3 regions of the Ruegeria sp. AN6 genome follow, and region 2 is predicted to be linked to each of the others. Evidence: riboswitches for the same ligand, from Rfam matches in the RefSeq annotation. Region 2 holds a riboswitch; each other region holds the start of a gene.
The links. A riboswitch is a leader RNA that binds a small molecule or an ion and turns the genes downstream of it on or off. The one in region 2 is predicted to bind cobalamin.
Positions count from the first base shown of each region.

Region 1 (4,211 bases), on a different contig from region 2:
AAATGGGTCGGCAAGATCGTTGCGAGTCGTGGTTTGTAGGACAACGCCAACGATACCAAGTCCAGCGCCTATCACAGCGGCGAACAATGCACGGGGCAACCTGAGATCAAACACGATCCGGTGCATCGGAGACATCTCGCCGTCGTCGATACCCGTGCCACGCATAATAGCGGTAAATGTCTCAGACACCGGGATCGAGGTGGTTCCGCAAATCGTGGAAACCAGCACAAGGGCGGCCAAAATAGCCGCCCCCAGCAGAAGTGTTAGGCCAAATCGGCCCATATCAGTTGAGGCCCGGATGCATCGCTTGAGCCATTTTCGAGATTGCCTCAATATTTGCGGGGCCAGGTGTCAATTCTTCGTACCGCAAGCCGATCCAACGCTCATTCTTGACGGCATCTGTCTGCGACATCACCGGATGCTCTTGCAGGAATTTGAAGGTATCTGCTGCGCCGTTGCCGGTCTGATAATCCAGCAGCACCAGGAATTCGGGGTTAGATGCGGCCACGGCTTCCCAGGAACTACGGCCCCAGCTTGTATCCATGTCATGGGTGACATTCTCACCACCCGCCGCAGCGATCATAGCATCGGGAATGGCAAACTTCCCAGCAGTGAACGGTGCATCCGCCGGACCATCCAACAAGAAAACTCGAGGCTTCGGCAGCTCGGTCGTTTGCGCTTCGATCGCGGCCAATTCGTCTTTCCATTCACTCACTAGCGCCTCGGCCTTGTCCTCGACCTGCATAACCTTGCCAAGACGCAGAACATCGTCAAACAGCAGGTCCATGCTAGACTCGGGGCGATCCTTGTCCAAATGCACACAGCTTTCTGTCAGGATCATGGTTTTGATCCCGAAGGGTTCCAATGTGTTTGGTGTCACATCCCCACCCGGTTTCATTCCATAATACCAGCCCGCGAAAAACAAATCTGGGTCCGCTGCGACGAGATTCTCAACAGTGGGGTATTTCGGCGCGAGCTCCGGAATGTCACCCCGCAAGGTATCGAATTCCGGGCTGGTCTTGTACCAGCCGGTGATCCCGGTGAGGCCGACGATCTTGTCCTGTAGCCCCAAAGCAAAAGCCATATCCGTCATGTTCATGTCATGCACGACCAACCGTTCCGGCAACGTCTCAAACACAAGGGGTTCGCCGCAATTGTCCACGGTGACTTCCTGCGCTGCAGCGCTGCTTGCAATGGCAGTGACCAAAGCCACGGACCAGATGTGTTTCATCAATATTCTCCTGAGTTTATGTAGAAACAGTGGTTCTTCGGATATCAAGAGCCGGTATCACGCGACCCTCATGGTGAAAGCACAGATAATCCACGCCAAAGGTTTCACGGACCCGTTCGGGCGTCAGAACTTCGGCGACCGTGCCAAATCCGGTCAGGCGCGTGGATTTCATCAAAGCAACATGTGTAGCGAATTCAGGGATCATGACCAGATCGTGCACGATCATTACCACTGTGACCCCAAGATCAGCGACCAGCGATAGCATCCGCCCCTTTGCGTCTGGGTCCAGATGATTGGTGGGTTCATCGAGAAACAGCAAAGAGGGGTTTTGTGCCAAGGCGCGCGCAATATGCGCACGCTGACGCTCGCCCCCAGAAAGCTGAGCCATCCGCTTTTCTGCCAATGGAGCCAGATCAGTGAGGTCAAGTATCCGGTTCAGTTCGCATGCATGATCTTCGGCCGAGCGATCTGCGCGAATGGGAATCTGACCCAATGCCACATAATCACGCAGTGACAGACGCCCGTCAGGAAATTCCTGCTGGCTGACAACGGCTATCATGCGGGCGCGTTCTTTTGCGGATAGGTGCTTGAGGCTTTGTCCATTCATACGCACATCCCCCAATGCCAGTGCCTCGGCACCACAGAGTAGATTCAAAAGCGTAGTTTTACCTGCCCCGTTCGGACCAGCGATCGCAAGAATAGCGCCTTCGTCCAAGGTGAACGAAACGCCTTGCAACAAGATATCTCCGTTAAGCGCGTAATATTCCAGATTTTCGGCAATCAGAAAGCTTTGCTTGGTCATAGCGCTTCCTCAAGCTCAATACGCGGCAGGCGTGAGAGAGTTTTTGTGAACAATGCCCGTGGCCGATCAGTGGCATTTGTCCAACCATCGCCACTCCGCAGATACTGATGGGCAAATTCAACGATCGCGTCCAAATCTTCATCTGTAGAAATGTCACCAAATAGATATTGTGCTTTGCCACGGGCCTGAAAGCCGATGGTGGTTGGCCCTTCACAACCCGCCATACAATTCACAGAGCGGATCACAAATTCCCTCGGCAATCTATGCTTCAACGCCTGGGGTACTTTGTTTGCACTTTCGCCACTTCTGCAGCTCGCGCAGACAAGAAGGATATGATCAACATTGTTCGTCATCTCGCCACCGTTTATTGCGCAATTAAGGTTTTTGTAATGTTATATCGTAACGCTTTAAATATTCTGAACACCGCTTTGGGCACCCCGCGTCGGCGGTTCACGTTGTCGACAATGTATTGATCAGCGATTTTCGCATTTCTCACTCCGCTTGTTTCCAAGCGCAGACGGGAGCTGCCAGTCGTGTGCACACGTGTGAAACGTGTCATCAATACCTCCTTCCAGGACGCCCCGCCCCGGGTTGGTTGAACAATTGATGGCAGGTCTCCTGACTTGCGGGTCCGCGCTTGGCCAACCTTCCCGACCCTTGGGGTCAGTGGCTATTTGGCATAGCTCACCGCTTACAGTTGCGGGGGCAGTTACGGAATTGGCGCCGCTTGGCATTCCTCACCGTATTCCCTTTTCATCCCTCTGACGTATCGTTGGGAACCATCTGCTGCCTGAGTGCCCGAGATCAAGAAATGCGTCAATAACTTTCTCCAAGCTTAAGTCTTCGAAGGTAAGCCAACGCAATACTAGCGAATACGGCGCCAACCGTGTCCGTTTTGAAGTCGTAAATCGATGGATCCCACCCTACCAACTATTGACCGGTAGACTTCATTCTGATGCGAAAACGGCTGTTTGAGATCAAAAGGAATGAGGCAGTAAGGCTGCCATAAGTCACTTCATTTGAAAGAAAAACCAAAAAGGGTTAATCTGCGGGCATTTAGAAGGGGTTGGCTGTCAGATTTCTTTGTAGAGGTTAATTATTGCCTGGGCTTGCTCGGGAAAAGGGGGTTCGTTGACACATTATTTGCCAAACGCTTCACCAGAAGACGTGGTTGACGATATCATCGACCAGAATTTTGAAGCGATCGCGAAGTGGAAAGGTCGAAGGTTAAGAGCGCAACATGGGCGCAGCCATGGGTGTGTCAAAGCCACTTTCACAATCCGGGACGATCTGCCGGAAAGGTTGCGCCATGGCCTTTTCGAAAAGGCAGCAAGTTATTCTGCAGCAGTTCGCTTTTCCAACGGTGCGCATCTGGACGATCGTAAAACCGATGCCCATGGAATGGCGGTCAAACTATTTGATGTGCCGGGCACCAAACTGATCGACGTCGAGGCACTTTCACAACTCAACATCTCGCAAATCAGCGATGAGTTCGACTTTGTTCTTGTCGATCGGGACACTTTCCCCAGCTACCTTTCCGACGATTATGAACGGCTAAGCAGCCTGATCGCCACACTGCAAGCCCTACAACACGCGGCAAATAAGCGTCGCAGCTGGTCATTGAAGCTGATCGTTCGAGGGTTGGTGGCCCTGTTTCGCGCATTTGCCACACAAAAAGGCAGGCGACGCCTTCAGACTGCGAGCGATTTTGCCTCCAACTACATGCAGTCGCCATTCGAGGCGCATTTCTGGTCAACGACGCCCTATCGGCTGGGGACTGACCTGACAGTACGATACCTCGCCCGCAGCGTTCGACATAAGGTAGCAACTAAACCGGTGGACGAGCATGACGGCATCAGCCTGAAACTCCGTCAGGACGTCGCCAGTGACGGCAATCGATTTGAGTTCTGTATAATCGAACCACCGCGTAACGATGGCGACTTCGATCCGCTCGATAACCGCGTCAGATGGGCCTGCGATCCAAAGCCAGACGCACCACTTGACCCGTTTCATCGCACGGTTACACCCATCGCAGATATTACCATCGAAAAAGATGCAGAATTTGATCCGCTCGATGGTGATACCCTGTCATTTTCGCCATGGCGTGTGACCGCCGAGCACAAACCTCTGGGCCCGATCAACGCAATCCGGCTTAAGACTTACCTCAGCCTCGCCCGC
Region 1 is NZ_JBQFWR010000005.1:238,449-242,659, forward strand. Features, by position in the region: gene ACR0MQ_RS10955 (FecCD family ABC transporter permease) at 1-282, opposite strand, end outside; gene ACR0MQ_RS10960 (ABC transporter substrate-binding protein) at 284-1,231, opposite strand; gene ACR0MQ_RS10965 (ABC transporter ATP-binding protein) at 1,248-2,033, opposite strand; gene ACR0MQ_RS10970 (DUF1636 family protein) at 2,030-2,386, opposite strand; cobalamin riboswitch at 2,625-2,832, opposite strand; gene ACR0MQ_RS10975 (catalase family protein) at 3,165-4,211, shown strand, end outside.
Region 1: another riboswitch for cobalamin. It lies ahead of ACR0MQ_RS10970 (DUF1636 family protein); the one in region 2 lies ahead of ACR0MQ_RS11580 (hypothetical protein).

Region 2 (4,211 bases):
CGGATCTTCTGGCGTTGGCAAGACGACACTCACCAACGGGATGACCGGGCAGGATCAAGCCACCGCAAGCATTCGCGAAGATGATGCGCGTGGCAGGCACACAACAACAGCGCGTGCGCTACATCGAATGAGCAACGGAGGTTGGTTGATCGATACACCCGGCATGCGTGCGTTACGCCTGTTGGACGCGCAAGAGGGTGTGGACGAGGTGTTCTCTGATATCTCGGACCTGAGCATGAACTGTCGATTCTCAGATTGTCAGCACAACACCGAGCCCGGCTGTGCGATACAGGCTGCAATCGAAACCGGGGCACTTGATCCCGCACGGCTGGACCGATGGCGCAAGCTGCGTCGCGAAGATCAGCACAATTCGGCTTCGGTGGCGCAGGCACGCTCACGCGATAAAGCGTTTGGAAAAATGGTGCGCAGCGTGATGCACGAGAAAAAATCCCGCAAGGGACTTTGACCTTTCTGGGCACCGGTTACCGGTGCCCAGCTTTTCAGGAGATCAACCGGGGCCAAACGGCAGCGTTTCGCCGGGCAAACGCGCCGATATGGCCGACTTCGGATAACCCGAATTCATTTGCCGAAAGCAGATGGCGCCGCGCACCTGAAACATAGAGATCGGCAAGCCGCCAAACCGCCTGGGGGGGCACAACCTGATCATCCTCAAAGGCGAATATGTCAACTTGCCTGCCCATGTCGGCCCAGCGGTTAGCCGGCAAGGTATCTCCGATTTCGGGTACATAGCTTTGGGGCGCTGTGCACCATTTGCGCCATTGCCAGTAAACTTGGGAAGGCAGATTTGTTCCAAAACCCAAAGCCTTCCCAGGCAAATACCCGAGCGCATTTACCGCCAGGGGCGCATGACCGTACCAGAACAACGTCGCCAAAGCGCGGTAAGGCCAAGGATGATCCTTCAGCGTTACCAGACCGGAACAGACACAGATCATCCTGTCGATCTGATCGATATCGGGTTGGACCGGACCAAACATCCCGCCCAAAGAATGCCCGATACTCCAAAGCTTAGCCTGTGGAAACCTCCGCCGCATTTCGGTCCGTGCAGCCGGAATGTCGATCAGCGCCCAATCCGCCATGGTGACACGCGATTGCTTTTGTGAGCCTGTCAGAGAGTGACCAAAATCCCTGTAGTCATAGGTAAGGCAGGCCATGCCGTGCGCTTTTGCAAGCCAACTTGCGAAATGCTGGTAGTAATCTCTGGGCACACCGGTTGCGCCGTTGATCACAACAACTTTGTCTGGTTTTGCGACAGGGTGATAGAGCCGTGCCGACAGTATTGCCGGGCCGGACTGAAACTGAATGTCCTCGGTGACAACCGCTTGCTGTGTGTCCAACATGGTGCCCTCTGAAATCAACTGAACCGATCAGTTCACCCAAGGCGCGCCGAGTCAAGGTTGACGTGGCTGGACCGTGCGTCACATGCCATCATCAATCTTCTTGACTCCCGAACGATTGTACCGCTAGCGATGACGTGATGGTTCTCGCGCCCAACTGGGCCGGGATGAAAAGGGAACACGGTGCGGTTCTGCCCGGATAAAACCGGAACGAACCCAGTCCGAGACTGCCCCCGCAACTGTAAGCGGAGAGCGATGTCGAAATGCCACTGGCCTTGAAGGTCGGGAAGGTCGGCAAAGCAATGACCCGCAAGTCAGGAGACCTGCCATCAAATCGAAACTGAAACTCGGGCGGGGTGTCCGGGCAGGGCAAGACCGCATGCATGCTGTCCCTCCTGATTGATGCCCCTGCCCTGCGCGGAGGGCGCATGAATGATCTGGAAGACCAACACGCATAAATTCTCGGCAACAATTTGCCAACGGACCGGGAAAAACTGCCCCGCTTTGGCACGAATGGCACGGGCACTGGCCACTTCGGTTGGAAAAGCTGGCCCCACTACCACCGCAGGATTCGGAATCGAAGGAAGCTGCGATTTGACTCATTGCGCTAGTGGGTGCACCGCCCGATTTCGCTCCGGTCCCGAAGAAACCCGAGTGTTCTGTGATGCGGATTCAGACGTCGCGATCGACCATCTGGACAGCTATGCAGACCTGATGTTTGGCACGGACTCGCACCCCATCCCTGCAGGCACCTTGTCCCGACCGCCTTGCGCGATGCTGGAAGTGTTAACCCTGGGCGGAAGTACTCGGGCGCAGGCTGAATACCGTCCGTCGGCTTGATCGCTATTCGGCTACCAAGACACTGGCAGGCGCAGTCGCCCAGCGCAGCTGCGCGTCGGTTTCAACTGCACATGGGCGTATCGCTCGCAACCTTTTCAATGCCTCGTCCGGGTGCTCTCCACACTCGACCATCAAGCGTAATACAGCCATACCAGAGCGGCCACATCCGCCTTTGCAGTGGATTAGTACCCGGCCTCCACCCGATAATGCGTGGCGAGCGGACTCGCTGGCATCCACCCAGCGCATATCAATGTCGTCGGAGGGTATACCGTAATCCTCGACTGGCAGATGAACCCAGCGACAAGCGCGGCTGCGAACATCGGCCCCAAAATCCCTGGCGCCATCAAGGATCATCTCGACCTCGGTAGTCATTGACAGAATAAGGCCGGGCTTCCATCCGGTAACCGCATCAAGATCACCGGAATAGTCTCCTCCTCGCCCTGGCATTGAAGTTAACGCAAGCGTGCCCCCGCCCACTTGAAGTGCATGGATAACAATCTGAGCCATTCTACGCTCCCCCCGAAACGCTGATCAGAAAATCTTTCTGGCTGGTCTTAGACTGTACGATATTAACCGCGTCGGCCGGCAATCCAAAATGAAAATCCTCGCGGCTTGCTGTGGACGCGGGCAGCGGGGGCCTCTACGCTGCGGCGTAACTCGAATCCGACAGAGCAGACATGACCGATACGCCAAGCCCCGCCTACCAGGTTCTTGCCCGCAAATACCGTCCTGAAACCTTTGCCGATCTGGTCGGTCAGGACGCGATGGTACGCACACTGAAAAACGCGTTCGAGGCGGACCGGATCGCTCAGGCCTTTATCATGACCGGCATCCGTGGCACCGGTAAAACAACCACAGCCCGGATCATCGCGAAGGGGATGAATTGCATCGGGCCTGATGGCGAAGGTAAACCCACCACAGAACCCTGCGGTCAGTGCGAGCATTGCATAGCCATCATGGAAGGCCGCCACGTCGATGTGATGGAGATGGACGCCGCCAGCCGGACTGGTGTGAACGACATCCGTGAAATCATCGACAGTGTCCGCTACCGTGCCGCCAGCGCACGCTACAAGATTTACATTATCGACGAGGTCCACATGCTATCGACCAGCGCTTTCAACGCGCTGCTCAAGACGCTTGAGGAACCACCCGAGCATGTGAAATTCATCTTCGCCACGACCGAGATCCGCAAGGTCCCGGTCACGGTTTTGTCGCGCTGCCAACGTTTCGATCTGAGGCGGATCGAACCCGAAGATATGATCGGCCTGTTGCGCAAGATCGCTGAATCCGAGAAAGCACAGATCGCCGATGACGCATTGGCGCTAATCACCCGAGCCGCCGAAGGATCCGCCCGTGACGCAACCTCGCTGTTGGATCAGGCGATTTCGCACGGTGCGGGTGAAACCAGCGCAGATCAGGTGCGCGCCATGCTCGGGTTGGCGGATCGGGGTCGGGTGCTGGATCTGATGGACATGATCCTGCGCGGTGATGCGGCCGGTGCTTTGACCGAACTTAGCGGACAATATGCAGAAGGTGCTGATCCTCTGGCTGTGCTCCGCGATCTGGCTGAGATCACCCATTGGGTTTCGGTGGTCAAAATCACCCCTGATGCCGCCGAAGATCCAACCGTTTCACCCGACGAACGTGCCCGAGGCCAACAGATGGCCGAAGCGCTGCCAATGCGTGTTCTGACCCGCATGTGGCAAATGCTGCTCAAAGCTCTGGAAGAGGTCTCGGCTGCACCCAACGCCATGATGGCTGCAGAAATGGCTGTGATCCGCCTGACCCATGTGGCCGACCTGCCAAGTCCGGAAGAACTGATCAAGCGCTTAAAGGATGCACCTCCACCCCCCAATGGCGGGCCAGGATCGGGCATCGGAGTGCCAGGCCAGGCGAGCCCTGCGCCACAGGCCTCTGCCCGACCGGCCTATACCTCTTCAGCCATCGGTGGGAATGCAGGCGGACCGAGTGCTGCTCTGGCTCAGGACGTACAGGCAGCACTAGCGCGGTATCCCA
Region 2 is NZ_JBQFWR010000006.1:101,822-106,032, forward strand. Features, by position in the region: gene rsgA (ribosome small subunit-dependent GTPase A) at 1-466, shown strand, start outside; gene ACR0MQ_RS11575 (alpha/beta hydrolase family protein) at 501-1,358, opposite strand; cobalamin riboswitch at 1,480-1,700, shown strand; gene ACR0MQ_RS11580 (hypothetical protein) at 1,788-2,195, shown strand; gene ACR0MQ_RS11585 (phosphatase domain-containing protein) at 2,199-2,702, opposite strand; gene ACR0MQ_RS11590 (DNA polymerase III subunit gamma/tau) at 2,873-4,211, shown strand, end outside.

Region 3 (4,211 bases), on a different contig from region 2:
TCGGTGGCCGCCTGAAAGAATGTCTCAGGGACAGGTTGATCGACAAAGTCGTTTAAGCCGGCATTTCCGAACATACGCCAACAGATCGATATTGCATCAGCTTCACCGCTTGCCTCTACCAGTGACTGAACATTGCCTTCAGGCAAACGGATATTGATGTATTCATCCACATCCAGGCTCATGATCCAATTTGCGGACTGATAGCTTGGATGACTGCGAGATCGGGTAAAAGCCCGGTTCTGGGGCGCAGCGCGTGGTCCAACCTTGTTGCGCTCATGATGCGCCCAGCCTAAGGCCTGCATCCGATCACCGATGACATCTGTGCCATCAGAACAGTCGTTGGTATAGATCAGGATATCATTGAACCCGATTGCGCGGTTGTAAGCCACCCAATCGATCATAAATGGCCCTTCGTTCTTCATCGTCGTCACGATGAGAAAGGTCTCGTTTCCCATAAGTTAAACTCTTGCCTGTGCCATTATCGGACTATTGTTGATCTGTTTAGAATAGCCTCCGAAATTTGTCCAACGAAGCAAGTCCCAGGAATAACTGGCTACCGCACCTCGGCCCCTCCAGGGAGGGGGTCTGATGAAAATGATGGAACTCAATTTGCATTCAGCGCCAACTAATATTGAGTTAACCGCTGACTTCATCAGAACTTTCCCGCGACAATCCGAATAGCCACCTCCGAACCGCAGATAGCTGTGGCATCATCAAACGAAACTCTTCATGAACATCAGCACATTATGTTTTACCGATTCTGAGGAACCACTTCGTAACCCGGCTCTTCCGGCTCATCATCCTGCATTTCCGCGGGGAACCCCGGAGCACGGATATCCAGTCCTGTAGCTTCCTCAAGGCGTTTGATAATGTTAGGGGAAAGTTCCCGGTCACCGTAGCGAGCGATTCCGTCGTCGAAGATTTCCATCATCACCGGGTTTATCTCCAGCGGCACCCCGGCGCGGTCGGCGACCTCCTGAAACAGACCGATATCCTTTTTGACCAGATCCATGGTGAATGAAATATCGCGGGACCCATTCAGAATCACCTGGCTTTCCGTTTCGTGCACAAATGATGTGCCCGACGAAATTTTGATCGCCTCATAGGTCGTACCAAGATCCATCCCTGCAGCCTTTGCGGTCACCAAGGCCTCGGCGCAAGTGATCAGATTTGCAGTTGCCAGATAGTTTGTCAGCACCTTCAACACTGAGGCCGATCCCAGATCGCCTGTGTGCAAAACGCGGCGCCCCATCGTCGTCAGGAACGGCAGAATGCACTCAAATGTTTCCCGATCGCAGCCTGCAAAAATCGAAATATTGCCCGTAGCCGCCCGATGACATCCGCCCGATACCGGGCAATCAACTGCAGCCCCCCCACGTTCGATCACCGAAGCACCCAATCGTTTTACTTCCGCTTCGTCGGTGGTGGACATTTCCATCCAGATCTTACCGGATGTCACTTCGGACAGCATCTCCTGCATTACCGCGTCCGAGGCGGCAGGAGATGGCAGACAGGTAATCACAGCGTCACAATCACGCATCAATTGGGCGGGGCTTTCAGCTGCCTTCGCACCCTGCGCGACAAAACCGGACACAAGATCAGGGTTGAGGTCATGAACGGTCAGGTCAATCCCATTGCGCAGCAGCGAGCCCGACAATTTTCCGCCCACGTTTCCCAGCCCGATAAAGCCTACTTTCATATGACGCTCTCCCTGTTCGTCTTTCGATGCACATGCCAACACGCCCGTTGACCTAAGTCATGCCGTCCAGCGACCCTCAGAGGTCGCTTTTTTGCCCCTGTACGCACTGTTGAGCGAGACTCGCTTGACAAGGGGGGTAATGCTGTCCCAAGAGCCAAGTGTTGGTGTCTGCAGCAGCAGATGAAAAGGGAATGCGTCAGCGGAATTTCCGTCAAACGCAGCCGCCCCCGCGACCGTGACCGGAGAGGGTGCCCAAGCCACTGGCGAATGCCGGGAAGGCGGGACATCCGACAGAGCACCGCTCTGACATCCGCAAGCCGGGAGACCTGCCAACGCCCGAAGATGAAACCGGACGGGGTGTTCCGGTGTGGGGCTTTAATCAGCCCACATGAAACCCCGTCCCCCACGAAGAGGATTTGGGGGGATGAGAGACATGGCCGACACCACACCGGTCGAACTGCTGGTCTGCACCACCTGTCGTCGCGGCCTACCCGTCGAAGACGACGCCCAACGCCCCGGCACATTGCTGCACAAAGCGCTAGAACAGGCTGACCTGCCCGAAGGCATCACCTTGAAAGCAGTAGAATGCCTTTCAAACTGCGATGAGGGCTGTTCTATCGTGCTGCGTGGTGGACCTGATCGATGGACATTCGTCTATAAACATCTGAGCGAAACCGATCACGTCGAAACCATCATTGAAGGTGCCACCAAGTACCTTCAGACCGAGGACGGGCTGGTCAAATGGCGTGAACGCCCCGAACACTTCCGCAAGAATTGCGCGGCCCGTATTCCCCCGATTGGAGCGCTGAAATGAGCAATCTCGAAAAACTGCCCGTCACCGTGATCACCGGCTTTCTGGGCTCGGGCAAAACGACGCTGGTCAAGCATTTGATGCAGAACCCGCAAGGCAAGCGCTTGGCTGTTGTAGTCAATGAGTTCGGCGATGTGGGTGTCGATGGCGATATCCTGAAATCCTGCGCAATCCCGGATTGCCCAGCAGAAAATATCATGGAACTGGCCAATGGCTGCATCTGCTGCACTGTGGCCGACGATTTCATTCCCACGATCGAAGCGCTTATGGCCTTGGAGCCGCGCCCCGATCACATTCTGATCGAAACTTCGGGCCTGGCCCTGCCTAAGCCGCTGCTCAAAGCGTTCGACTGGCCAGACATTCGCTCGAAAATCACAGTCGACGGCGTGATCGCTTTGGCCGATGCCGAAGCTGTTGCTGCTGGTCGGTTCGCACCCAATGTCGAAGCGGTAGACGCCCAGCGCCTTGCCGATGAGTCGATCGACCACGAGACTCCACTATCGGAGGTGTTTGAAGATCAGATCTCTTGCGCCGACATCATCCTGCTGACCAAGCCGGATCTGGCCGGTCCCGAAGGTGTCGCCAAAGCCAAAGAGGTCATCGCGGCCGAAGCCCCTCGCCCCCTACCCGTCGTCGAAGTCGCCGAAGGTGTCGTGGACGTGCGCGTTGTCTTGGGCCTTGAAGCTGCCGCCGAGGACGACATGGAAGCGCGTCCCAGCCATCATGATGGTCATCACGATCACGAGCATGACGATTTTGAAAGCATCATCGTCGAACTGCCGGAACAGACTGATCCGCTGGATCTGGTCGCCAAGATCGAACGCCTGGCAAAGGAACTGAACATCCTGCGCGTCAAAGGCTATGCCGCGGTTCAGGGCAAGCCCATGCGCCTGCTGGTACAGGCCGTCGGCTCGCGGGTACGTCATCAGTATGACCGCCCGTGGGAACCTGGTGAAGAGCGCCGCTCGCGCCTTGTGGTCATCGCCGAGCATGATGATATCAAAGAGGCCAAAATCCGTGATATCCTTGTGGGTGTGACCGAGGCCGCCGAGTAAGATTCATGCACGTCGTCTTCCGCGAAAGCCACGGGTTAGAGGAAACCGAGACCCCAACCGATCTGGGCCAGAGCCCGGCGGACTTGGTGGTGCTGTCCTTTTCTGACAGTGACCTTGGCGCTTTCGCGGCGGGCTGGCATCGCGGTGGCGGGCCAGACGGGCGCATGCCAACCCTGCGGTTGGCCAACCTAACAGCTCTAAAACATCCCCTGTCAGTCGACACATATGTGGAACAGACGCTTGAGGGGGCCAAAGGCGTCCTGATCCGCCTGATTGGCGGCGTGCCATATTGGTCTTACGGCTTGCAGCAGGTTCTGGCACTGGCACAGGCCAAGGGGATCGCACTGGCTGTCCTGCCTGCGGACGGGCGCGAAGATACGCGGCTGGATGAGTACTCCACCCTGCCCGTCTCAACCCTGCGGCGCTTGGCGCATCTGTGTGATACCGGCGGAGAGGTTGCGGCGCAGGCCGCACTCGCGCAGATGGCACTGGCGGCGGGACTATATGCCGGTCCGGTGATGGGGGCAAAAACCATACCGGATTACGGCGCCTGGTGCCCTGATCGTGGCGTGATACCGGCGGACACAGCTTTTTCGGGCGATGCAAAACGCATAATTGTCACGTTTTACCGGGCCTACCTGACCTC
Region 3 is NZ_JBQFWR010000007.1:15,491-19,701, forward strand. Features, by position in the region: gene ACR0MQ_RS12385 (glycosyltransferase family 2 protein) at 1-455, opposite strand, end outside; gene ACR0MQ_RS12390 (NAD(P)-dependent oxidoreductase) at 752-1,699, opposite strand; cobalamin riboswitch at 1,845-2,047, shown strand; gene ACR0MQ_RS12395 (DUF1636 family protein) at 2,133-2,513, shown strand; gene cobW (cobalamin biosynthesis protein CobW) at 2,510-3,565, shown strand; gene cobN (cobaltochelatase subunit CobN) at 3,571-4,211, shown strand, end outside.
Region 3: another riboswitch for cobalamin. It lies ahead of ACR0MQ_RS12395 (DUF1636 family protein); the one in region 2 lies ahead of ACR0MQ_RS11580 (hypothetical protein).